DNA from 2 places in the Pseudogracilibacillus sp. SO10305 genome. Region 1 is predicted to be linked to the other one. Evidence: predicted binding sites of a transcription regulator. Region 1 holds the regulator's gene; the other holds the start of a gene.
The links. The regulator LexA, encoded in region 1, represses DNA repair genes until DNA is damaged. The targets are predictions, from matches to a motif close to CGAACATATGTTCG.

Region 1 (12,420 bases):
AAGAATTAAGACTCGTATTAAATTACGTCGAAGAACAATTACTACAATTTGGCATTCGTCAGGCAAAAATATTTCCTGTTTCAAGTAAAAAATCATTAGAAGAAAAAGTAGCTCAACTTCCTTTAAATGAAGAAATGACTACATTTGAAACAGAATTTTACAAATTTGTTGAACAAGACTTAGCACAGTTAACTATCCAAGGTGCTGTATGGGATATGAATCGCGCTGTAACAACATTACAAAACTTTATTGATGCAGCAAACTTAAGTGAAGCAGAACGTGCTAATTTCGTAAAAACATTAGAAAATAAACGTCATACATTTAAAGAAATTATTGCAAAAACAAATAGTTCTGTAGCAGAAGAACGTATATTAGAACGTATCGAACGACAACTTCATTTCGTACTAGAACGTTTATACATTCGTTTCCATGATATGTTTTCTGAACATTTTAACCCGACGACTATTACGGCATCTGGAAGGGAAGCAATTAAGCAATTAGAAGCGAATCGCACTAAATTTATCGACTATGTTGGGTATGAATTGTTACAAGAAGTACGTGCTGTATCATTACGTGTCGAGGCAAATATTTACGAGTTAACGAAAGACACTTTTAATGAGATACAATCTCAGATTGAAAAAATAGATGAAAACTTTATTTTACCTAGCTTGCAAACACAAGAGCTTAAAACACCTAATTATGAACAGGCATTTACGATAATCGATTACAGTATTTTTTCACATGTATTAAAGATTTTCAAAAATACTCGATCGTTTTTTGAGCAAAATGAACGTGAAAAAATGAAGGAAGCATTTTATGATACGTTAAAACCGGAAGCAAAACAATATTTAGATACACAAAAAGAAATTATGGATAGTGTGTACATTGCGCAGTGGAACGATGCTCTACAAAACATTAAAACTCGTATTGAATCTGAAATAGATCAAATGATTGAACAACATATTAAAGTTGTCACAGATACGGTAAATTTAGCTCAGTTAAAAGAAAAACATGAAATATTAACGGCAATATTAGAAAAGTAAGGATGGACATATTGAAGAAACATATATTATTAGTAGATGGAATGGCTTTATTGTTTAGAGGGTTTTACGCAACATCTTTTAGAGGTAATTTTATGCGAAATGAAGAAGGCATACCGACGAATGGAGTATATCAATTTTTACGCTATTTCACAGATGGAATTCATACTTTCCAACCGACACATGTTCTTTGTTGTTGGGATATGGGAAGTAAGACGTTCCGCAACGAAATTTACGATGCGTATAAAGCAAATCGAGGAGCACCACCGGAAGAACTTATTCCCCAATTTGATCTTGTAAAAGAAGCTGTCAATATTTTTAACGTTCCAAATATTGGCGTAATAAATTATGAAGCCGATGACGTCATTGGTACGCTAGCTAATACGTTGTCTAAAGACACACATGTAACCATTTTATCCGGTGATTATGATTTATTACAACTCGTTGCTGCAAATGTCGATGTTGCAATTATGAAAAAGGGAATCGGTAATTATGATGTTTATAATGAAGCGAATTTTTTAAACAAAAAGGGATTATATCCACATCAAATTATCGAATTCAAAGGATTAACCGGAGATAGCGCAGATAATTATCCTGGCATAAAAGGAATAGGCGAAAAAACGGCATTAAAATTACTGCAAACATATGGTAATATGGATACTATTTTACAATCAATGGACGAATTAACAAAGGGGATTCGTTCGAAAATTGAAACAGACATCGCAATGTTTCACTTATCAAAGGAATTAGCTGAAATAAAATGTGATGTTGAACTTGAATTTACAATCGATGAGCCATTACAAATAAATGCATCCGAAATTGAAGCGAATTTAATTAAATTAGGTGTAAAATATCCACCAATCGAATCGTACGTATCATCAAATTTTACTGTCTAATACAGTACAAATTAAGTAATATTATTAAACTTGAAAAGACAGGGGAGGCAATATGCATCCTCTGTTTTTTTAAGGAAAAAATAGTGATAGCAATTTCCATCATGTAATTTTCTTAAGTGAAGTATGACAAAAATAACCTGAAGTACCCATCACTTAAAATGATGGGGGTCATTTATTCCTAGTATCTCAATTTGTGATAACAAGAAACTTCATGTATATCAATGATTATGATGTTTTCCATAAATGTCATAATTATTGTCATTTAGCCTTTTTCCATTTGATTTTTTACTATTTTCTTCACTTTTAATGCCAAGATGTTACAATTTCATCTCAAACACTTTACATTTTAATGTGATTCTTATACAATTTGAAACGAGCCTAATTGATTTTAGGTAAAAGGGGGTAACATCAGTGACTGTTTGTGAGAAAGAAATGACAAACGAACAACTAGAAAATATACTACATGATGACGAAGCATCATTTTTACTATTAGACGTTAGGGAAACGACAGAATATGCCATTCAACATATACCAGGATCTGTATTAATTCCTTTAGGGCAACTTAGTGAACGATTAGATGAAGTAAGTAATGAACAACCAATTTACGTCATTTGTCGTTCCGGTGTTCGAAGTGATGAGGCTTGTACTATTTTACGAGAAAATGGTTATGATGAAGTATATAATGTTGTTCCAGGAATGATTCACTGGAATGGTATTGTTGAATCAGATTTTGCATAACAAAAAACTTACCACAAATTCCCGTGGTAAGTTTTTTGTATTTATACGTATCATTCGTATCATCATTTTAAATTTTCTGACAACTGTTTGACATTGTTTCAGAAATATGTTATTGTACATTAAACTTTAATTGCAATAGTAATTAACTTATCATTTCGAAAGGAGTAGACATGATGGTTCAAAAATTAAATGTCGAAAGCTTTAACTTAGATCATACGAAAGTAAAAGCACCTTATATTCGGTTAGCAGGTAAAATGAAAGGTTTAAATGGAGATGAAGTATACAAATATGACCTTCGCTTCAAGCAACCGAATAAAGAACATATGGATATGCCTGCCATTCATTCATTAGAGCACTTAATGGCAGAAATAAGTCGCAATTATTCTGACAAAATTGTCGACATAAGCCCAATGGGATGTCAAACTGGCTATTATTTATCAGTAATTAATCATTTTAGCTATGAAGATATCATTCAATTAGTGGAAAATATTTTAGAGGATGTCCTAAAAGCTACTGAAGTACCTGGATGTAATGAAGTACAATGTGGTTGGGCTGCTAGTCATAGTTTAGAAGGAGCAAAAACACTTGCAAAAGAAATGCTCGATCATAAAGATGAGTGGCGTGAAGTTTTTTAGATACATAATATAAATGAAACTTGTTTTAATAGGAAATAAAGGTAACAGAGTACTATTAAAACAAGCCTTATATTTTCACTTATCCTAGTTTACATAATATATATTATAGGAAGTAATGTTAGATATAAAATAACGAGCAACATTAATATGCTTGCTCGTTATTTTCCTTTTTTGTTCCATAATATGGACCAACTTCTATATGATTCTCTTCTAATTGTAACATTTCACTTACTGTAATAAATTCAAACCCTTGATCTTGTAAATATTTCAATACAGTTGGTAAAGCGTCTGCAGTTGTTGGATGTATATCATGCATTAACACAATATCACCATTTGTACTCATTGATACATTATGTAAAATAGCGTTTGTATTTTTACTTTGCCAATCTAACGTATCAATCGTCCACATCGTTACAATTTGATCTGTCTGTTTCGCTTGTTCCAACACAATATTATTATATTCACCATATGGTGGCCTAAATGATGTTGGTGCAATCCCTGTAGCATCTTTTATTTGCTGCTGCGACAAGGAAACTTCATCTTTAATAGCTGCCGCTGTAATTGCGTTTAGATTCGCATGTGTAATACTATGATTTGCTATTTCATGACCATCTTGCGCGACCATTTCTGCAATATATGGATATCTAGTAGCATTGCGACCTAACATATAAAATGTTGCTTTTGCATCAAATTCTTCTAAAGTTTCTAGTATTCTCGGTGTTACTTGTTCATCTGGTCCGTCATCAAATGTTAGTGCAATATATTTTCCATTTGGATCTAATTCACGTGGTGCTGAGTTGATGATTTGCTGCAACTCATCTGTGATTAATAAAGCATAATATGGTTCTGTTAACGATTTATATGCATCTACATATGGAATGGCAATTTCGATTTCTCCTTCATTATTCCCAATTGCTCCTTTTTCATATATAAATAGAATCGAATCGTCTGTCAATGCCCACTGGATTTTTTCTTCATTACTTGTTATCGAATCAAAATTAGCCTCGTCAAATTCGAATTCTTGTTTGTTCATTTCTTTTTTAATCATATTTTTTAATGATTCATTCATGTCAATCACATCATGGAGTGATACGAATTTATCTTCTTTTACATTCACAGTAAAATACTGTTGAAATGAATCTGTTTCTTTATTATTTTTCACGATCGACCCTTTTAATAAAAATGTATATATATCGTCATTTGCTTTGTAATAATCTGTCGATATTGCAAGATGATTATTTTCTCCTTCATCTAAGGTTCTTTTTTCTTCCATTACGACTAACATTTCTTCCATAAAATGATCTTCATGTTGGCGAATCCATCTTTCAATTTGACCATCAATTGTCTTTTCGTTTATAATAGGTTGGGTTATTTTGGAAGTATATAATTCAGCCTCTTTCATTTTTGTTTCTAAAATAAGTTGATCATCAATTTCTTCTTTTTCTACATCCATTGTCACTGCTTTGGCACTCGTAACTTTTTCAATTTCCATTAAAATAATACCTGCAAATACGACACCAACTGTCAATATAACAGAAATGATAACTAGTACAATTGGCCAAGTTAAGTTTTTAAACATACGTATTCCCTCACATTGTTTACAATAATATGCATTATCTATCAATTATAACAAATATATTACAAGAACTATAGTATGAGAAATAATTTAATACAAAAATCCACCCTCATTCATATATGAGAGTGGATTTTTGTCGATTTTTATACAATTTCTTCAAAATATTCTTTATAATAACCTGCCACACGTTTACTATTGTCAATCACGAATATAAATTCATCTGTCTCGTTTATTACATCGTAAACATTACCTTCTGTGAGCATATTGTTAACTTTATACTTTTTTGCATTTGCATGCATACATTTCACTTGTTTGATTACTTCGTTCTTTTCCCAATTTACATGGATCATTATTTGCCACCTCTAGTTTACATAATAATATTATCGTTCATTAAATAAATATAAATATCTTTCATAACCCTCTTCTACCATTTCATCCTTTGGAATAAAGCGAATGGAAGCTGAATTAATACAATAACGTAAACCACCTGCCTCTTGTGGGCCGTCAGGAAATACATGACCTAAGTGAGAGTTACCTTCTTTACTGCGAACTTCAGTACGAACCATACCATGTGTTGTATCGAGATGTTCGATTACTTGTTTGTTCATGACAGGTTTTGTAAAGCTAGGCCATCCACATTGTGCGTCATATTTATCTTTCGATGAAAACAGTACTTCACCTGAAACAATATCAACATATATACCGTCCTCAAAATGGTCCCAATACTCGTTTTGAAACGGAGGTTCTGTTCCATTTTCTTGTGTTACATAATATTGTTGCTCTGTTAACGATTCTTTTAAATCTTCTGGATCAAATCGCTTTGACCAATTATCTTTAATAAACTGTTCTCTTCCAGATCCACGTTTATACGTTTTATAATGAAACATATTTCGTTTATAAAAGTATTGGTGCTCTTCTTCTGCAGGATAAAATGTTTTTGCTGGAATAATCGGTGTAACAATTGGTTTTTGAAATTTCTTACTATCTATTAACGTTTGTTTTGATTCCTCAGCAATTTTTTTCTGTGTTTCATTATGATAAAAGATAGCAGTTCTATACGAATCCCCACGATCATGGAATTGTCCCCCATCATCTGTCGGATCAATTTGTTGCCAAAAAAGGGTTACTAACTCTTCATAAGGAAAAATCGTTGGATCGAATGTAATTTGAACTGCTTCCACATGTCCCGTCGTATTAGAACAAACTTGTTTATACGTCGGATTTTCTACCGTACCTCCTGTATATCCAGATGTAACCTCTATTATACCTGGTTGTTCATCAAAAGGTTCTACCATACACCAGAAGCATCCTCCTGCAAATGTTGCTTTTTCAGTTGCCATATTAGTATCCCTCCGTATGTTAAATGTACAAAATTGGTTCATGTACATTTGTTTCATTACTAAAAGTATGATCATTTTGTCCTTCTTCTTGGATCATTTTCATTGCCTTATAAATAACAGCTAATTGTTGCAATAATGGGCCATATTGGTCCATATAAGGACGTAATGATAACAATACTTTCATCATGCGCTCCATATAAATAATACCATTCATTAAATATTGTACCCATTTATTTGGATATTGCTCATGATTAACCATAGTTGCTCCCTCCTAACATGAAAACATTCTTCGATATTACTATATGTGTTAAGAGAAAAGCCGTCACTATATCGTACATTTTATCAATGTTTAATTGAAAAATCTAATGTTTTACGCTCACAAAGATAGTTCATTCGGAGAACTTCCTCTAAACGAAATACGATAAAAGTTTTTAAAAATTATTCTGTACATACACTTCTGAATACTTTCTCAAATTTTTCATCTGTTTTAACATGTTATATTTTGCTAACAATCATTCATCAACTACTAATCGAAAACAAAAAAACACCTTTTTAACAGATTAACTATTAAAAAGGTGTTTAATTTGTGTGATTTTAAATTTTTGTTTCTGTGTACTTAAAATCAACGGGAAGTGAATCAAATTTACTCATCTCAAAAACTTAATAAAATTGTATCAATATTGCTTATTTTTTCGGATTATCCATTTGATTACTCATGGCACGCATCATTTGATTTATTTTCTTTTGCGATGGCTTTTGACCCATTTGCATCATCATTGTGCGTAACATTTGTTCATTAATTGGTGGGTTTTTCTTTAAATAATCCATCATATATTTTCTAGCTAGGAAAAATCCAAGTGCAACCCCAGCAACTAATGCTAATATTGCGATCAATACTACCCAAATCGTTGACATAAACTATGATCCTCCTTCAAAATGTTCCCTTTACAGTATAAACAATTCGTCGTTATAAAACAATAATTTTACGCAAGAACTTCTTCCATATGTTTTACAACATTTTCTACTGTGAAGCCGTACTTTTCAATTACGATGTTTCCGTTAGCCGAAGCACCGAATTTATCTATTCCTAGTACTTTTCCATCAAAACCTACATAACGTTCCCAACCAAGTGATGCAGCCATTTCGATTGCTACACGTGCTGTAACGTCTTTTGGTAAAACATCATTTTTATATGCTGCATCTTGTGCTTCGAAACGATCCCAAGAAGGCATGCTTACGACACGAACATCGATCCCTTTTTCAAGTAATGCTTTTTGAGCATCGATCGCTAAGTTTACTTCAGAACCAGTCGCAATTAAAATACCATTTAATTTAGCATTTTCTCTACTAATAACATATGCACCACGTTTAACACCTTCATATGCATTTTCTTGTGTGCCATCTAAAGTTGGTAAACCTTGGCGTGTTAACACTAATGCAGTCGGTCTGTCTGTTGTTTCTAAAGCTAAACGCCAAGCTGCATTTGTTTCATTTCCATCAGCTGGACGTATAACAGATAAGTTCGGCATCGCACGTAAAGATGCTAAATGTTCAATCGGTTCATGTGTTGGACCGTCTTCTCCCACTGCAATTGAATCATGTGTAAACACGTAAGTGACAGGAGCATTTTGAATAGCCGATAAGCGCATTGCCGGACGTACATAATCGCTAAAGACAAAAAATGTTCCGCCATATACTTTTAAACCACCGTGTAATGCCATTCCGTTTAATGCTGCACCCATCGCAAATTCTCGTACACCAAACCAAATATTACGACCTTCGTACGATTCTTTTGTGAAATCAGTTTCTTCTTTCATCATCGTATTGTTTGAACTTGCTAAGTCAGCACTTCCTCCAAAAAAGCTAGGAACAGTTTTACTAATAGCATTAATCATTTCGCTTGAAGCAACACGAGAAGCTAATGTATCTTTGCCTACTTTATATGTTGGTAAATTTCCATCCCAATTAGCAGGAAGTTCACCGTTAATTGCAAGTTGTAGTTCTTCTGCTAATGTTGGGTATGCTTCTTTATATTCGTCAAATAACGTATTCCATGCTTCTTCTAAGTTTGCGCCTTTTTGCACAACTTTCTTATTGAAATCTTCATATACTTCCTCTGGAACGTGGAAAGTTTCTTCGTAGTCCCAACCATAATATTCCTTCGTTAAAGCAATTTCGTCCTCTCCAAGTGGGGCACCGTGTGATGCTGAGGAATCCGATTTATTTGGTGAACCATACCCGATAATTGTTTTAACTTCAATTAATGTTGGTTGTGTCGTATTCGCTTTCGCTTCTTCAATTGCTTGATGGATGGCTTGTAAATCTCTTCCATCCTCGACACGAATTACTTGCCAACCGTAAGCTTTAAATCTATCTTCTGTACTATCAGAAAATGATCGATCTAAATCTCCGTCTAATGAAATATCATTCGAATCATATAATACAATTAATTTATCTAAAGCTAAGTGTCCAGCAAGGGATGCAGCTTCATGAGAAATCCCTTCCATAATATCTCCATCACCAACTAATGAATAAGTGTAATGGTCAATAATGTTGAAGTTCTCTTTATTGTATTTTGCTGCTAAATGTGCCTCTGCCATTGCCATACCAACAGCCATTGCTACACCTTGTCCTAATGGACCAGTCGTTGCTTCGACTCCGTCTGTATCTAATACTTCTGGATGTCCAGGTGTTCTAGAACCCCATTGACGGAAATTTTTAATATCATCCATTGTTACATCATATCCAGATAAATGTAATAAACTATACAATAACATTGAACCATGTCCAGCAGATAAAATGAAGCGATCACGATTAAACCATTTAGAGTTTTTTGGATTATGATTTAAGAAGTCTGTAAACAATGTATAAGCCATTGGTGCGGCACCCATCGGTAATCCTGGGTGACCAGAGTTTGCTTTTTGTATTGCATCCATTGATAATGTACGAATTGTATTTACTGATAATTGTTCCACTTGCATCTGTTATTAGCTCCTTTAAATATATTATTTGTCTCTATTTCTTTTTATTTGTTTTACTTTGTCCGGTGTTACATCGTTCCCTTCTGGGTCGATCACCGTAACAGAAGTTATTTGATTAGTAAATGATTGACGAATACTTTGTAAATATTCTTGACGAAGCTCTTGTTGTTCTTGTTTTTCTTCTTGCGTCAATGTCTCACTTTTTGCTTTTTTAGCGAGGTAATTGATACGTTCAAGTTTTTCTTTCGTTAACATGTTCTCACCTCTTAATTCCTAAGTTACATATGATAAAAATATATCTATATGTTACTTATATTATACTATACAATATTTTGTATAGATACAAATGCGCCACATAATATTCTATAATAACTTTACATTTCAGACAACCTTTCAGAAATAGAACATTTCTACCGAACAAATATGGGAACTTATGTTTGACTTCTGTTCGCATTTTGATAAAATGAAAGTAATTATATAGACAGATGAGGTGAGGTTCTTGGAAAAACTTTCAAAAAGGCAACAGATGATTTATGATTATATCGTTCATGAAGTAGAAATGAAAGGATATCCTCCTTCTGTTCGTGAGATTGCCAAAGCAGTTGGTTTAGCTTCTAGTTCTACTGTACACGGTCATTTAGAACGAATTGAAAATAAAGGATATATTCGTAGAGACCCAACAAAGCCAAGAGCAATTGAAATTGTTGATCCGTCATTCCAAAATATTGAAAAAGATACGGCACGTTATGCTCCTTTAATTGGTAAGGTAACTGCTGGTGCACCGATTACAGCAATAGAAAATATCGAAGAATATGCGCCAGTCCCAACATCACTCGCACATCGGGAAGATAATGTGTTTTTATTAGAAGTTGATGGGGATAGTATGATCAACGCCGGAATTTTTAATGGTGATAGAGTAATTGTAAAACAACAAAGTGTAGCAAATAACGGAGATATTGTCGTCGCAATGACGGACGAAGACGAGGCAACCGTAAAAAGATTTTATAAAGAAACAGATCATATTCGCCTACAACCTGAAAACGATGCTATGGAACCGATCCTATTAAATAATGTCATTATTTTAGGAAAGGTAATTGGCCTATATCGTGCATTCTAAGTGAAAACGGTAAAGCTTATCAAAAACTGATGAACTTTACCGTTTTTATTTATCCTAAACTATGTCACTTACAATTCTGGAAAGGTTAAAGGATCCAATAATCCATCTTGAATTAGCTTTTCTACTGTTTGAATAATGGCAATTTTAACATGTGCATATGTTAAACCACCTTGTAAAAAAGCTGTATACGGAGGTTTAATCGGTCCGTCAACAGATAATTCAATACTAGCCCCTTGGATAAACGTTCCTGCAGCCATAATTACTTTTTCTTCATACCCTGGCATCTCACTTGGGTATGGTGCTACATACGAGTTGATTGGTGAATTTGCCTGAATGGCTTCACAAAATTTGATCATCGCTTCTTCATGATGGAACGTCATTGCCTGAATAATATCTGTACGTTTATCAGTATATGTAGGTGCTGTTTCCACACCGACATAATCCATTAACCGTGCAGTTAAAATAGCCCCTTTTAATGCTTCTCCTACTACATGTGGTGCAAGGAAAAATCCTTGATACATCTCTTGTAACATATTTAATGTTGCTCCAGCATCTTTTCCTAGTCCTGGTGCTGTTAATCGATTTGCAGCAAGTTCAACTAAATCCTCTTTTCCTACGATATATCCTCCGGCACGAACGAGTCCACCACCTGGATTTTTAATTAAAGACCCAGCCATAATATCAGCGCCAACCTCTAAAGGCTCACGGTCCTCAACAAATTCCCCATAACAATTATCAACAAACACAATAATGTTTTCATCTATTTCTTTTACAAATTGAATCATTTGTTCAATTGCATCGATTGTAAATGAAGGACGGTTTTCATATCCTTTCGAACGTTGAATACCTACAACTTTCGTATGTTCATTGATCGCATTTTTAATTCCTTCATAGTCAATCGTTTGATCATCTTTTAATAAAACTTCATTGTACCGAACACCATAATCTTTAAGACTTCCAGTATTTGATGTGTTTTTTCCAATTACTTGATCCAATGTATCGTATGGTGCTCCTGTAATGTATAAAAGCCCATCTCCAGGACGTAACATCGCATATAATGCTGTTGCAATAGCATGTGTTCCGGAAACAATTTGGGGACGGACTAATGCATCCTCCCCACCAAATACACGAGCATATAACGCTTCTAATCCATCTCGTCCTTGATCATCATAACCATAACCATCCGTAGAACTAAAATGGTGATCACCGATCTGTTCTTCTCGAAACGCGTTTAATACTTTTTTTTGGTTTATTTCTACCATCTGATTAATTGATGTAAAATAAGGTGCACATTGTGCTTCTAGTTTTTCTATTAATTCATTTTGTAACATATTACTCTTGTTTCTCCTTTAAAATTCTCTGTAATGGGTGTGCATGTGGAATATAGCCTTCTAAATCATACCGGAATGTTTCCTCATTATACTCCTTCTTTGTTATAATCGTATGTTTTGTAAATTGATGCAACTCTTTTGATTCGTAAGCTTCTAAAGAGACTGAATAAAATTCCCATTCATTTTTTAAAATGTCTTCCATTTTATGCAATAACTTTCCTAAATCATTTTCATCATGGGCGTGTATTTGAATAGATGGATCAGATGATGGGAAAAAATCCGCCTCTAATAAATCTGTTTTATTGTACACAGTTAACATCGGAATTGTATGAGCATCAAGTTCTTCCAAAATTTCATAAACAGTACGTTCGTGTTGTACATAATCTTCATTTGAACTATCGACAACATGTAATAAGAAATCCGCTTCTGCGACTTCCTCTAAGGTTGATTTAAAGGAAGCAATTAAAGATGTCGGCAATGCTTGTAAAAATCCAACCGTATCAGTAAGCAAACATTCAAATCCTGAAGGTAATTGAATTTTTCTCGTTAACGGATCTAATGTAGCGAACAGTAAATCTTCCTCTAAAGACCTTTCACTTGTTAATCGATTAAAAATCGTCGACTTACCAGCATTCGTATAACCAACAATCGCAATTTGAAACACTTTATTTTGTTTTCTTCGCTTACGGTACTGCTCCCGCTGTTTCACAACGTCTTTTAACCGACGTTTAATATCGTCAATACGTCTTCGTATATGCCGTTGATC
Region 2 (12,420 bases), on a different contig from region 1:
CAAATCGGGGAAATTAAAGGGAAACAGAGTACACGACGTTTTGACCCCGTGCGTGAGAGGGACATGTTAAATCATATCATTCAACATAATGATGGTCCTTTTAAAAATGCGACTGTTGAACATATTTTCAAAGAAATTTTCAAAGCAGGGCTAGAAATTCAAGAAGACGATCAACAAAAAGCATTACTCGTATCACGTAAACGTAAAGCGGAAGATACGATTATTGATATTAACGGAGAGCAATATGGAGACGGACATACTCGTTTCGTATTCGGTCCGTGTGCGGTAGAAAGCTATGAACAAGTAGCAGCCGTAGCAAAATCTGTGAAAGAAAAAGGATTAAAATTACTACGTGGTGGGGCATACAAACCTCGTACATCTCCTTATGATTTCCAAGGATTAGGGTTAGAAGGATTAAAAATTTTAAAACGTGTTGCAGATGAATACGATCTAGCAGTCGTTAGTGAAATCGTCACACCAGGAGATCTAGAGGAAGCTGAGAGCTATATTGACGTTATCCAAATTGGTGCACGAAACATGCAGAACTTCGAACTTTTAAAGAAAGCAGGGGAGATGAACAAACCTGTAATTTTAAAACGTGGATTATCTGCGACGATTGCTGAATTTATTAATGCGGCTGAATACATTATTTCACGTGGGAATAGTAATATTATTTTATGTGAGCGTGGAATTCGAACATATGAAACGGCTACAAGAAATACGTTAGATATTTCTGCGGTACCAATTTTAAAACAAGAAACGCATTTACCAGTAATGGTCGATGTGACACATTCTACAGGTCGTCGTGATTTATTACTGCCGACAGCGAAAGCTGCTATTGCGATTGGAGCAGACGCAGTGATGGCAGAAGTTCACCCTGACCCGGCTGTTGCGTTATCTGATGCACAACAACAAATGGATATTCCGACATTCGATAAATTTTTCGAAGAAGTAAGTACGTTCAGTAAAGGAATTAATCGATAAGAAGAAAACGATGGTGCGAAAAGTGCCATCGTTTTTCCCTTTTTTACGCTAATTTTATCCTTTTTGTGAAAATTTATGAAAACATTTGCAAAATCCTTACATATTTTTTGTGTTTTTTTGTTAGCTAGTTTATTATTACAAGTAGAAGGAACAATTTTGTTTGGAGGTGGCGACACATTGAGTATAACAATTTATGATGTGGCGAGAGAAGCGAACGTTTCGATGGCAACTGTATCAAGGGTAGTAAATGGAAACCCAAATGTAAAACCAACGACGAGACAGAAAGTATTAGATACAATTGAAAGATTAGGTTATCGACCAAATGCGGTTGCAAGGGGATTAGCGAGTAAAAAGACTACGACAGTGGGAGCAATCATCCCAGATATTTCAAGTACTTTTTATTCTGAGTTAACACGTGGAATTGAAGATATTGCTACGATGTACAAGTACAACATTATTTTAAGTAACTCAGATCAAAACAAAGAAAAAGAACTTCATCTAATTAATACGATGCTTGAAAAACAAGTAGATGGGATCGTGTATATGGGTGGAGAAGTATCAGAGGAACATATTCAGCAATTCAAAACAGCACGTGTTCCAGTCGTTTTAGCTGCAACACATGATGTGAATGATGAATTACCATCTGTTAATATTAACTATGAGGAAGCTGCATATGAAGCAACAACTCATTTATTAGAAACGACGAATGCACAACCAGCATTTATTAGTGGGTCTTCTGATGTGCAGTCGAATGATTTAAAGTATAAAGGATATGTTCGTGCGTTAGAAGATGCGAAGGTAGAAATTGACCGTAGTCTTATCGTAGAAGAGGAATCTTCTTACAATGGTGGGATGGACGGAGTAGAACAAATTTTAAATCAAGGAAAACCTGCATCTATTTTTGTAACTACAGATGAAATGGCTGTAGGAGTTATTCACGGTATTCAAGACCGAGGATTATCCGTTCCTGGAGACATTGAAGTATTTGGTTTCAACAATACACGAATTGCGATGATGGTGCGTCCGACATTAACGACGATCGTCCAACCGATGTATGATATTGGAGCAGTAGCAATGCGTTTATTAACGAAATATATGAATAAAGAGGAAGTAGAAGATAATAATGTTATTCTTCCTCATCGAATTATTGAAAGAGACTCAACAAAATAAAAACATAGCCGATAATAATACTATAGGAAACAATGGATGTTAGGGAGAGAATGTGACACATGAAAACGAGAGATATCTTAACCCCAATTGGTATTACGATCGGCTTTTTTATGATTGCACTTGCTATCCTTTCAAATGGTGGTAGGGAAGGCTTTGTCAATTTTGTGGATATTGCATCCTTTTTTATCGTTATTGGTGGATTAGTCGGATCGCTTTTAATTAACTTTAAAAAAGAACAAATTCGCTTGTTCTGGTCCGTGTTCAGAGAAGCTTTTCGAAAAAATGATCATAAAATGCCGGAATTAATTCGTCTCTTTGTTCGTTTATCCGAACAGGCGAGAAAAGATGGGTTACTCGCTTTAGAAAATGAAATGGATGATATAGAAGATCCGTTCATTCGTAAAGGAATTTTATTAGCGATTGATGGAATTGAAGCGGAAGTAATCAATGATATTATGAATGCTGAAATAACAGCGATGGAAGAAAAACATGATCGAGGACGTATGCTCATTGAAAAGGCAGGAGAATATGCACCTGCATGGGGAATGATCGGTACGTTAATTGGGTTAGTATTAATGCTAAGTAATTTATCTGACCCTGCAAGTCTTGGGCCAAATATGGCTGTTGCATTACTTACTACATTATATGGTTCTGTGTTAGCAAATTTAGTTTTCTTACCGATGTCTAGTAAGTTAGCGATTAAGACGGAAGAAGAAGTATTTTTAAAACAAATTATTATTGAAGGAATTATCGGGGTACAATCTGGTCAAAACCCACGAATTTTAGAAGAGAAATTAAGTGCATTTTTAATTGGAGATGAGTTACGTACATATGAGGAAATGGAAACTGCACAAGTAGTCGGAGAAAAAGTCCATGAAGCGTAGAAAGAGGACGAGTCAGCAATCTGGCACCCCAAAATGGATGGTAACATTCTCTGATATGATTACATTAATTTTAGTATTTTTTATTTTGCTTTTTTCGATGTCACAAATTGACTTAGCAAAATTTGAGTCGATTACAGAGTCGTTTCAAAGTAGGGCGATTTTAGACTTTTTACCTTCTGACATTCCATCTGAAAATATGAACCAAGGTAATACAATAGGAGTCATGGATGTAGGGATGGAAGAGGAGAAAGATAAAGAGAAAGATGAAGAGAAATCGGAAGATAGTTTTTCCGAAGAATTACGTAAGAAAGCAGATGCATTGGAGCGCCTCGTCGAACAAGTGGATACATTTTTAATGGAAGAAGATTTAGGGGATGTTATTTCAGCAAACCGTACGGAAGAAGGGGTATCATTAGTGTTACAAGATAGTATTTTGTTTGAATCTGCGGAAGCGGACATATTGGATACTGGAAAACCTTTCTTAGATGAGGTAGGAACATTATTAAAAAATATTCCGAATGATGTGCGAGTAGAAGGGCATACAGATACACGTCCCATTTCGAATTATCGATATCCTTCAAATTGGGAATTATCTGGTGCACGTGCTGGAAGTGTTGTTCGTTATTTCATTGAGGAACATCAGTTAGACGAAGCACGATTTTTAATTGGTGGGTATGGTGATACAAGACCAGTAACGAAAGAAAATAATGAAGATGCATGGCGGGAAAATCGTCGTGTTGAAATTGTTATATTAGATTCAGCTACAGAACAATGATCCAATCATTTGGGTCATTGTTTTTTTGTATAGTGAATATTTTGTATAAAAAATAAGCCCTGGCACTATAAGTACCGAGGCTTATTTCATTCATTAATCTTTTTTGTCTTCCTTTTTGTCTTTATCGTTTTTCTTATCGTTCTCTTTATCTTTATCTTTTGGTTTTTCTTCTTTTTTATTGTCGTCGTCCTTTTTCTCTTTATCTTTCTTTTTCTCTTTCTCTTTATCTTTATCGTTTTCTTTTTTGTCCTTGTTCTTGTCTTTATCTTTGTCTTTCTTTTTGTCGTCTTTCTTTTTATCTTTTGCATCATCTTTTTTCTCTTCTTTAGAAGGTTTTATAGATAAAATATCAGATGCTCCAGATTCACGACCGAAATAGTCGACTGCACGGACATGATATGCTCCACTACCAGATGGCAGGGATAAAGATGTTCCTGTTGTAGAACCGACCGATTTAAATGATCCGTCTTTATCTTTTGCATGATAAAGTCTATAACCAACGACATTTTGACCAGATACGCCTGACCAAGAAATACTACTCTTGCTACCTGAAACAGAGCCAGGAGCAGAAGGGGCTTTTCCAGTGTCACTGACAGAGCTTGATGCGCTCGATCCTTTGCCAGCCGTTGCAGTAATTTTACTCCAACCTTCGCCACCTTTTCTCGGAATAAGTACAGATAAGTCACCTAGGCGATCATATCCTTTTTCTTTTAAAAATTCAGGATTGAACTTATAGCCACCTTTTCCTTTTGAAGTAAATTCAGAAGGTGTTTTCGATCCAGCGACGACTTCTTTCCCGTCGATTTTCGTCATCGTTGTAGAGCCACCACCTACTAAACTATTATCCGTTTTACTCGGAACATATTTACTATTAAATATGTCTGAACGAACGAGTCCAGCTTTTGAACATAAATCTGATGGTGCATCACCAGATGTTGCACAGAAGCTACTACTTACAATGCCTTCTGGTTGTTCGTGTTTTTTGGAAGGTGCCATTAAATCAGGTTTTACATCTGACACTGCGTTCATTAAGTTGACCCATAATTGTTGTGTTCGCTGGCTATAACTTAAGCCTCCACAATCACCACAACTATAAATCGAACTAGGTGTATTATATCCTAACCAAACACCCATTGTAATGTTAGGGTTTGTTCCAATAAACCATGCATCTTGATAATCTTGCGACGTACCAGACTTACCTGCCCAGTCGACCCCACCATGTTTAAGGCGGCTAGGGACGTAAGCTCCTGTACCTTGACTTACAACGTCACGCATAATATCAATCATTAAATATGAGGTTTGTTTTGAGAAAACTTTTACAGGTTCTGGCTCGTGTTCATAAATGGTATTGCCATCTGAGTCGACAATTTTTTCAATCATATACGCCTCGACGAACTCTCCACCATTACTGAACGTTGTAAAGGCATTCGTGTTTTGTTCTACTGTCACGTTGTTAGATCCAAGACCAACAGAAGGGTCTTGTTCTAATTCTTTCGTTAACGGGATGTTCATTTTCTTTAAAAATTTATCTGCCGGGTTTTGCCCTAAAATACTTTTGTACACTTCAATTGTTGATACGTTATAGGAGTATGTGACAGCTTCACGAGCTGTGACAAGTCCATTATATGCGCCACCATAGTTGTTTGGTGCATATCCTTGGTGTCCAGGAATATCGGCAATCACTGTACCTGGCTGAGCAGCACCTAACTCCATTGCTGGTCCAAATACGGCGATAGGTTTAAATGTACTACCTGCAGGACGTCCGGTCGTTCCATATCCAGTTGCATAGTTTACTTCTTTTTCACCGGCTTTAAAGTTACGGCCTGGTACAAATCCTAGTATTCTACCAGTCTTGTTCTCAATAATTTCAGCACCGGTTTCTACTTGTTCAACTTCACCAGTTTTAGGAACTGTTCGGTCTGGACCGTAATATGGATATTCTTTTGCCACTTTTTGCATCGTGTCAAATACTTCTTTATCGATCGTCGAATGAATTTCATATCCATTCATTCGTAGTGCACGGTCAGCTAACATATCATATTGTTCTTCTAATTCTTCGTTTTTTTCTATTTCTTCTAACGTATATCCATCATCTTCCGCTAAAACTTCCATAATGATTGTTTTCGCACGTTTTTCGATTTCTAAGACGACCGCTGGGTATTTTTCAATAGAAGAGGGAGCCTTTTTTGTGAAATCTTTCGTAATATCATGTTCAATGGCTTCTTTATATTCCTCGTCTGTAATATAGCCTGCCTGCTTCATTCGACTTAAAACAGTTTTCATTCTATCTAATCCTAGCTTTAATCCATCCTCATCTTTTATATCACCGTTTTGTTTGAATGGTGTATAAGCGTAAGGGTTTTTCGGAATACCAGCTAAAAATGCTGCCTGTGGTAAAGTTAATTCTTCTGCTTTTACACCGAAGACTCCTTTTGCAGCGGTTTGGATACCAGCAATATTATCTCCTGAAGCATTTCGACCGTATGGAATAATATTTAAATATGCTTCTAATATTTGTTCTTTTTCAAAGAAGTTTTCTAAACGCATGGCGAGTAAAATTTCCTTCGCCTTTCGGTCAAATGATACTTCATTCGTTAAAATTTGGTTTTTGATAATTTGCTGTGTCAGTGTACTACCACCTGTTTTCGTATCCGAATTGGATACTTCTTGGAACATTGCACGGACGATTGCTTTAGGTACCACACCATTATGATCGTAAAACAATTCATCCTCTGTTGCGATAACAGCATTCGTCAATGTTTCAGCTACATTTTCGAGCTTTACTTCTTCCCGGTGTAAGTCAGTGCGAATATCACCAATTAACTTATTATCGGCAAAATACACTTTGGATGTTTCTTCATAATTATAAATTTTCTTTTCCATTTCTTCATAAGACCGGATTGGTTCATCCTTTACGAGTGAGGCAAAATAACCTGCACCAACTCCTCCGGCGAAGAAAACACCCATGACACCGATGATGATAAAGAAAAGAATAACATTCCAAACGACATCATATGTAATACGGGATGTTCTTTGGATCGTTCCTTTTTGCCACCAATCTTTTACTTTATCGGTTATATTTTTAAAGTTCATGTATGTTACCTCCTAAATTCAACTACTTATTATATCATACATTTTCGGATATTTGCGGTAGACTTTGTAATTTTTTTAGGAAAATTGTAAGCTTATGGCTTGCTATTTATTTACATATGTTGTTACAATATAAATCAATTACATAAAAATTTGCAATGAATGGCCGAAGTAGTCGATTAAATCACTGTATAGAGAGCTAACGGTTGGTGGAAGTTAGTCATATTTGGTTGGACGAATTACAGTCAGGAGCATTCTTGTCAGAAGACGGTGAAGTCACCGATACGAACGCCAAGTGATACATGAATATAAGTAATTTATGTATAACAAGGGTGGTACCGCGAACAACAAGCTTCGTCCCTTTTTTGGGATGGGGCTTTTTTTATTTTAATTTATTTATGGAGTGTGAGTGATGGTGGATATTTTACAAGATTTACAAGCGAGAGGGCTTGTACAACAAACGACAGATGAGGCAGGTTTAACAAAACATTTAGAGGAAAATCAAGTGACTTTATATTGTGGATTTGACCCGACAGCAGATAGTTTGCATATCGGTCATTTGCTTCCGGTTACGCTATTAAAAAGATTCCAACTTGCTGGTCACCGTCCAATTGCATTAATTGGTGGAGGAACAGGAATGATTGGGGATCCGAGTGGTCGTAATGAAGAAAGATCTTTAAATACGACAGAAACAGTACATTATTTCGCCAATAGTTTACGTAATCAATTAGCGACAATGTTAAATTTTGATGAAGGAGACAATGCTGCGGTAGCGCGTAATAACCATGATTGGTTATCTAATTTAACATTTATTGAATTTTTACGAGATGTTGGAAAACATTTTACAGTAAACTACATGTTAGCAAAAGATGCGGTGGCTTCTCGAATTGAGCACGGTATTTCCTACACGGAGTTCAGTTATATGTTAATGCAGTCATATGACTACATGAAATTATACGAAGAGGAAGGATGTTCCTTACAAATTGGTGGAAGTGATCAGTGGGGGAACATTACGGCTGGTATGGAGTATATTCGCCGCACACGAGAAGATGGAGAGGGTGCAGACGTATTTGGTTTAACTGTTCCATTAATTACGAAGGCTGATGGTACGAAATTCGGTAAAACAGCTGGTGGCGCTATTTGGTTAGACCCAGAAAAAACGAGTCCGTATGAGTTTTACCAGTTCTGGTACAACACAGATGACCGAGACGTTATTAAATTCATTAATTATTTTACATTCTTAAGCCGTGAGGAGATAGATGAAATCGAAAAGGCGACAGAAGCAGATCCGGGTGCGCGCGTTGCACAAAAGCGTTTAGCAGAAGAGATGACGACATTCGTTCACGGAAAAGAAGCTTTAGATCAAGCAATTAAAATTTCTGAGGCATTGTTTAGCGGGGATGTAAAACAGTTAACGAAAAACGAAATTGAACAAGGATTCAAAGATGTACCGACATATGCAGCAGAAAAATCAGACATCGGGTTAATCGATTTATTAGTAGCAGCAAAAATTTCACCATCGAAACGTCAAGCACGTGAGGACATTTCAAATGGTGCAATTTATGTAAATGGGGATCGTAATCAAAACTTAGATCATATCGTGACGGGTGCAGATCGTTTGGAAGATACATTTACTATCATCCGACGTGGTAGAAAAAAATATTTCCTCGTTCACTTTCAGTAAAAATAAGCATTTGATAAAACGGTACTAGTGAGGGCGTTCATTAGTATCGTTTTTTCGTGTGGGGTGGGTGGAAGTTGTGCGAAGTTGCAAGAATCCGACGCGAAGTTGCAAGAATGTAGGGTGAAGTTGCAAGAATGTAGGGTGAAGTTGCAAGAATGTAGGGTGAAGTTGCAAGAATCCAGTGCGAAGTTGCAAGAATGTGATGCGAAGTTGCAAGAATGCGATGTGAAGTTGCAAGAATCCAGTGCGAAGTTGCAAGAATCCGACGCAGAGTTGCAAGAATGCGTGCTGGAGTTGCAAGAATGCGATGCGAAGTTGCAAGAATGCGTGCTGAAGTTGCAAGAATGTGATGCGAAGTTGCAAGAATGCGTGCTGAAGTTGCAAGAATCCAGTGCGAAGTTGCAAGAATGCGATGCGAAGTTGCAAGAATGCGATGTGAAGTTGCAAGAATCCGTGCTGAAGTTGCAAGAATGTGTTGCGGAGTTGCAAGAACCCGCGCCAAATTCACAAGAACCGATGTAAACCCACCTCCCCTAAACTAAACAAAGGTAAAAGGGCGCAAAGATTACGCCCAATGCCCACCAATTTTTTTACTACGTTCTAATGTAATGCCAGCATTTGTGTAGCTAGATGCACGTAAGATAGCGGTGGATCCATATTTCGCTCGAATATGATCCATCACATACCCAATGTCCTTTTGTTTTGATCGTTCATAAAATAAATCTAATTGTGTTTCCATATCCAAAACTAAATTTGCTAAAGTAACCGAAACACGACGAATATAACTACGCCCATCGTAAAATTGTTCGAAGAGTTGCACACAAACTTGGTACATTTCTAAAGTAATATTCGTTGGGGAAGCGACTGTTTTGGAACGATAAAAGCCACCATTTGTCATTTTGTCATATCCTATCCCAAGATGAACCGTCTTTCCTGCCATACGATCTGTTCGGGCACGGCGACATGCTTCCTCACAAAGCTCCAACATACAGACGAGCGTTTCTTCCTTCGTGTAATTACGCAATAAAGAAATACCATGTCCATAACTATCTTGTTCGGTTTTAATGAAATCCCCAAAAACAGGACTTAAATCAATTCCCCACGCATGCCAATATAATTGCTCTCCCATAATACCAAAATGTTTTTTTAATGTCGGTAAGGATGATTGAGCAATTTGACCAAGTGTTGTAATGCCTAGATGATACAGTCGTTTTTTTAACTTTAATCCAATCCCCCAAATTTTTTCGACTTTCGCCGGCCATAATTTTTCTTGTACTTCTTCATATGTGCAAGTTGCAATACCATTCGGTGATTTTTTAGCATGTAAATCAAGTACGACTTTTGCGAGAAATTTGTTGTTGCCAATTCCGATCGCACTCGTAATGCCGAACGATTCTAAAATTGCTCGTTGGATTTTTTGTGCGATTGTAAAAGGGTCACCGAATAATTTTTCTAATCCATTCACAGTGATCCACACTTCATCGATGGAATATGGATGAATCGCTTCTTTCGGTGCGAACGTGTAGAGTAGTTGGGTAATTTGGACAGAAGCATGTAAATAATCGGCCATATTTGCTTGAACAATATGAATATTTGGATCTTGTGGCAGTTCGAAAAAACGACTTACATTACTAATCCCATACTTTTCTTTTAGTGCAGGGGAAGCGGCAAGTACAATACTTCCTGGACGAGTCACATCCCCGACGACAGCTAATAGAACTTGCATCGGATCAAAACCTAATCGCACGGCTTCCACACTAGCATAGAAAGAGCGCATATCGATGCATAACACATCATGTTTAGGAAAAGATGAATAATCCATAGAACCCCTCCTTTTTCAGAACGTGTGTTCTAATTATAAAAAAAGACCAATAGAAAATCAAGAGAAAAAAACGAACCTTTGTTCTTGTTTTTATGAATTGTTCGTGTTAATATAAGAACAAACGTTCCTGGTGGTGGAGAGATGGAAAAATTATTACGTGATGCGATGCAAACAGGGGAAACGTGGACGATTATTTATCGAAGCCGTAAGAATCTATTTTCCAAACGGGAAATAAAAGTATTAGGGATGAACGGTAATCGAGTTATTGCTTACTGCTTTTTGAGGCAGTCGATTCGAACTTTTTATAAAGAAAATATTTTAGCAATGGAAAAATGGAGGTATATAAATCATGACAGTACAAGACCGTGGGTCCATCAAGTGGACATCATTAATGTTGCCAGAACATGTTGAAATGTTAAAGGAAGTTTTTGTGGAATATAAAGAGAAGCCTATATTAGATGAGCAAACGATGTTAGAAATAGATCAATCTCTAAAATATGCACTAACATATAATGTTGATATAGTTTTAACCTATTATGAGCAGGGACAGTTTAAAGTAATTGAAGGAAAATTAGCAAAAATTGAACGATTTACGAGACAAATTGTATTATCGAATGATTGTGGCACCTATGTCCCTTTAAAAAATGTATTAGATGTACAAATTGTTTCATAAGTGGAAACGTCGGGAAATGAATACGTATAAGAAAAATATCTTATGATGGTTCATTTTAGGACGTTTTTTCTTTATCTCGAAACAAAATAGTTTTAATTAGAGATAAAATGTGACATAATGTAAATAAGATGAAATTGGGAGGGAAACAAATGCGGATGATTACAGGACACCATCATATTTCGATGGTGATAAAAAATGCACAAGAAAATATGACATTTTATCGAGATGTTCTCGGATTACGTCTCGTGAAAAAAACCGTTAACCAAGATGATCCGACGATGTACCATTTATTTTATGGAGATAAAACGGGGAGTCCGGGAACCGTTATTACGTTTTTTGAAATGAAACAGGTAGGGCGTACACATCGTGGTTCTAATGCGATTACGAAACTCGGTTTACTCGTCGAAACTGAAGCGACAATCGATTATTTTAAAAATCGCTTCGACATGCACCATATTCCAAGTGAATTAACGACATACCGAAATAAGCGAGTGCTTCAATTTACCGATCCAGATGGATTAGAACTAATGCTTATCGATAAAGGGGAAGACGATGTCCCAGAATTTTGGGAGAAGTGGGATCAATCTACCGTCCCAACGGAACATCAAATTATTGGAATGGGTCCTGTAGAGATGACAGTCCGTCGCCCGAAAAAGCTAGCGAGCGTGTTGACAGAGTTGTTTGATTATACATTGGTTGACACAATGGAAGGGGCACAAATTTTCCGTTCTGCTTTAGAAAATTCAGCTTCTGAAATTATCGTAAAAGAACTTGATGCACCGACAGAACGGCCAGGACGTGGTAGTGTGCATCACTTAGCGATTCGTGTGAAAAATGTAGAAGAAATGTATGAGTGGGAACGAGAAATAAAAGAAAGAGGCTTTGTTTCTACAGGTGTCATTGACCGCCATTATTTTCATAGTTTTTATTTTAGAGATTCAAATGGCATCGTTTTTGAGTTAGCGACAGATGGTCCGGGATTGGCAATAGATGAAGAGATGGCGACACTTGGGGAAAGAATTACATTGCCACCATTTTTAGAAGAACGAAGAGAAGAAATTGAGCATCATTTACAACCATTAACATAAAGGGAGCGTATGAAACATGACATTAAAAGGAATCCACCATATTACAGCAATTACGAGTAGTGCAGAGGAGAATTATAAATTTTTCACTTATACGTTAGGGATGCGTCTAGTGAAAAAAACTGTCAACCAAGACGATATTCAAACATACCATTTATTTTTCGCAGATGATGAAGGAAATCCGGGAACAGATATGACATTTTTTGATTTCCCAGGTATTCCAAAAGGGTCACATGGAACGAATGAAATATAT

Region 2: the regulator LexA is predicted to act here: its motif matches at 10,481-10,494, upstream of SPD45_RS05785 (DNA polymerase IV).

The regions. Positions count from the first base shown of each region.
Region 1 covers NZ_JAXHDE010000006.1:35,346-47,765, forward strand. The annotation lists gene SPD45_RS06550 (dynamin family protein) at 1-1,043, shown strand, start outside; gene SPD45_RS06555 (5'-3' exonuclease) at 1,046-1,936, shown strand; gene SPD45_RS06560 (rhodanese-like domain-containing protein) at 2,348-2,674, shown strand; gene SPD45_RS06565 (S-ribosylhomocysteine lyase) at 2,848-3,309, shown strand; gene SPD45_RS06570 (polysaccharide deacetylase family protein) at 3,452-4,888, opposite strand; gene SPD45_RS06575 (DUF6501 family protein) at 5,029-5,235, opposite strand; gene msrB (peptide-methionine (R)-S-oxide reductase MsrB) at 5,266-6,225, opposite strand; gene SPD45_RS06585 (hypothetical protein) at 6,245-6,484, opposite strand; gene SPD45_RS06590 (YneF family protein) at 6,910-7,140, opposite strand; gene tkt (transketolase) at 7,209-9,206, opposite strand; gene SPD45_RS06600 (DUF896 domain-containing protein) at 9,231-9,461, opposite strand; gene lexA (transcriptional repressor LexA) at 9,706-10,323, shown strand; gene SPD45_RS06610 (methionine gamma-lyase family protein) at 10,392-11,654, opposite strand; gene hflX (GTPase HflX) at 11,656-12,420, opposite strand, start outside.
Region 2 covers NZ_JAXHDE010000005.1:8,034-20,453, forward strand. The annotation lists gene SPD45_RS05750 (bifunctional 3-deoxy-7-phosphoheptulonate synthase/chorismate mutase) at 1-984, shown strand, start outside; gene ccpA (catabolite control protein A) at 1,162-2,154, shown strand; gene motP (flagellar motor protein MotP) at 2,214-3,038, shown strand; gene motS (flagellar motor protein MotS) at 3,028-3,813, shown strand; gene SPD45_RS05770 (transglycosylase domain-containing protein) at 3,907-6,906, opposite strand; T-box leader at 7,053-7,268, shown strand; gene tyrS (tyrosine--tRNA ligase) at 7,319-8,587, shown strand; gene SPD45_RS05780 (hypothetical protein) at 8,651-9,109, shown strand; gene SPD45_RS05785 (DNA polymerase IV) at 9,153-10,409, opposite strand; gene SPD45_RS05790 (hypothetical protein) at 10,551-10,820, shown strand; gene SPD45_RS05795 (YolD-like family protein) at 10,759-11,082, shown strand; gene SPD45_RS05800 (VOC family protein) at 11,232-12,170, shown strand; gene SPD45_RS05805 (ring-cleaving dioxygenase) at 12,187-12,420, shown strand, end outside.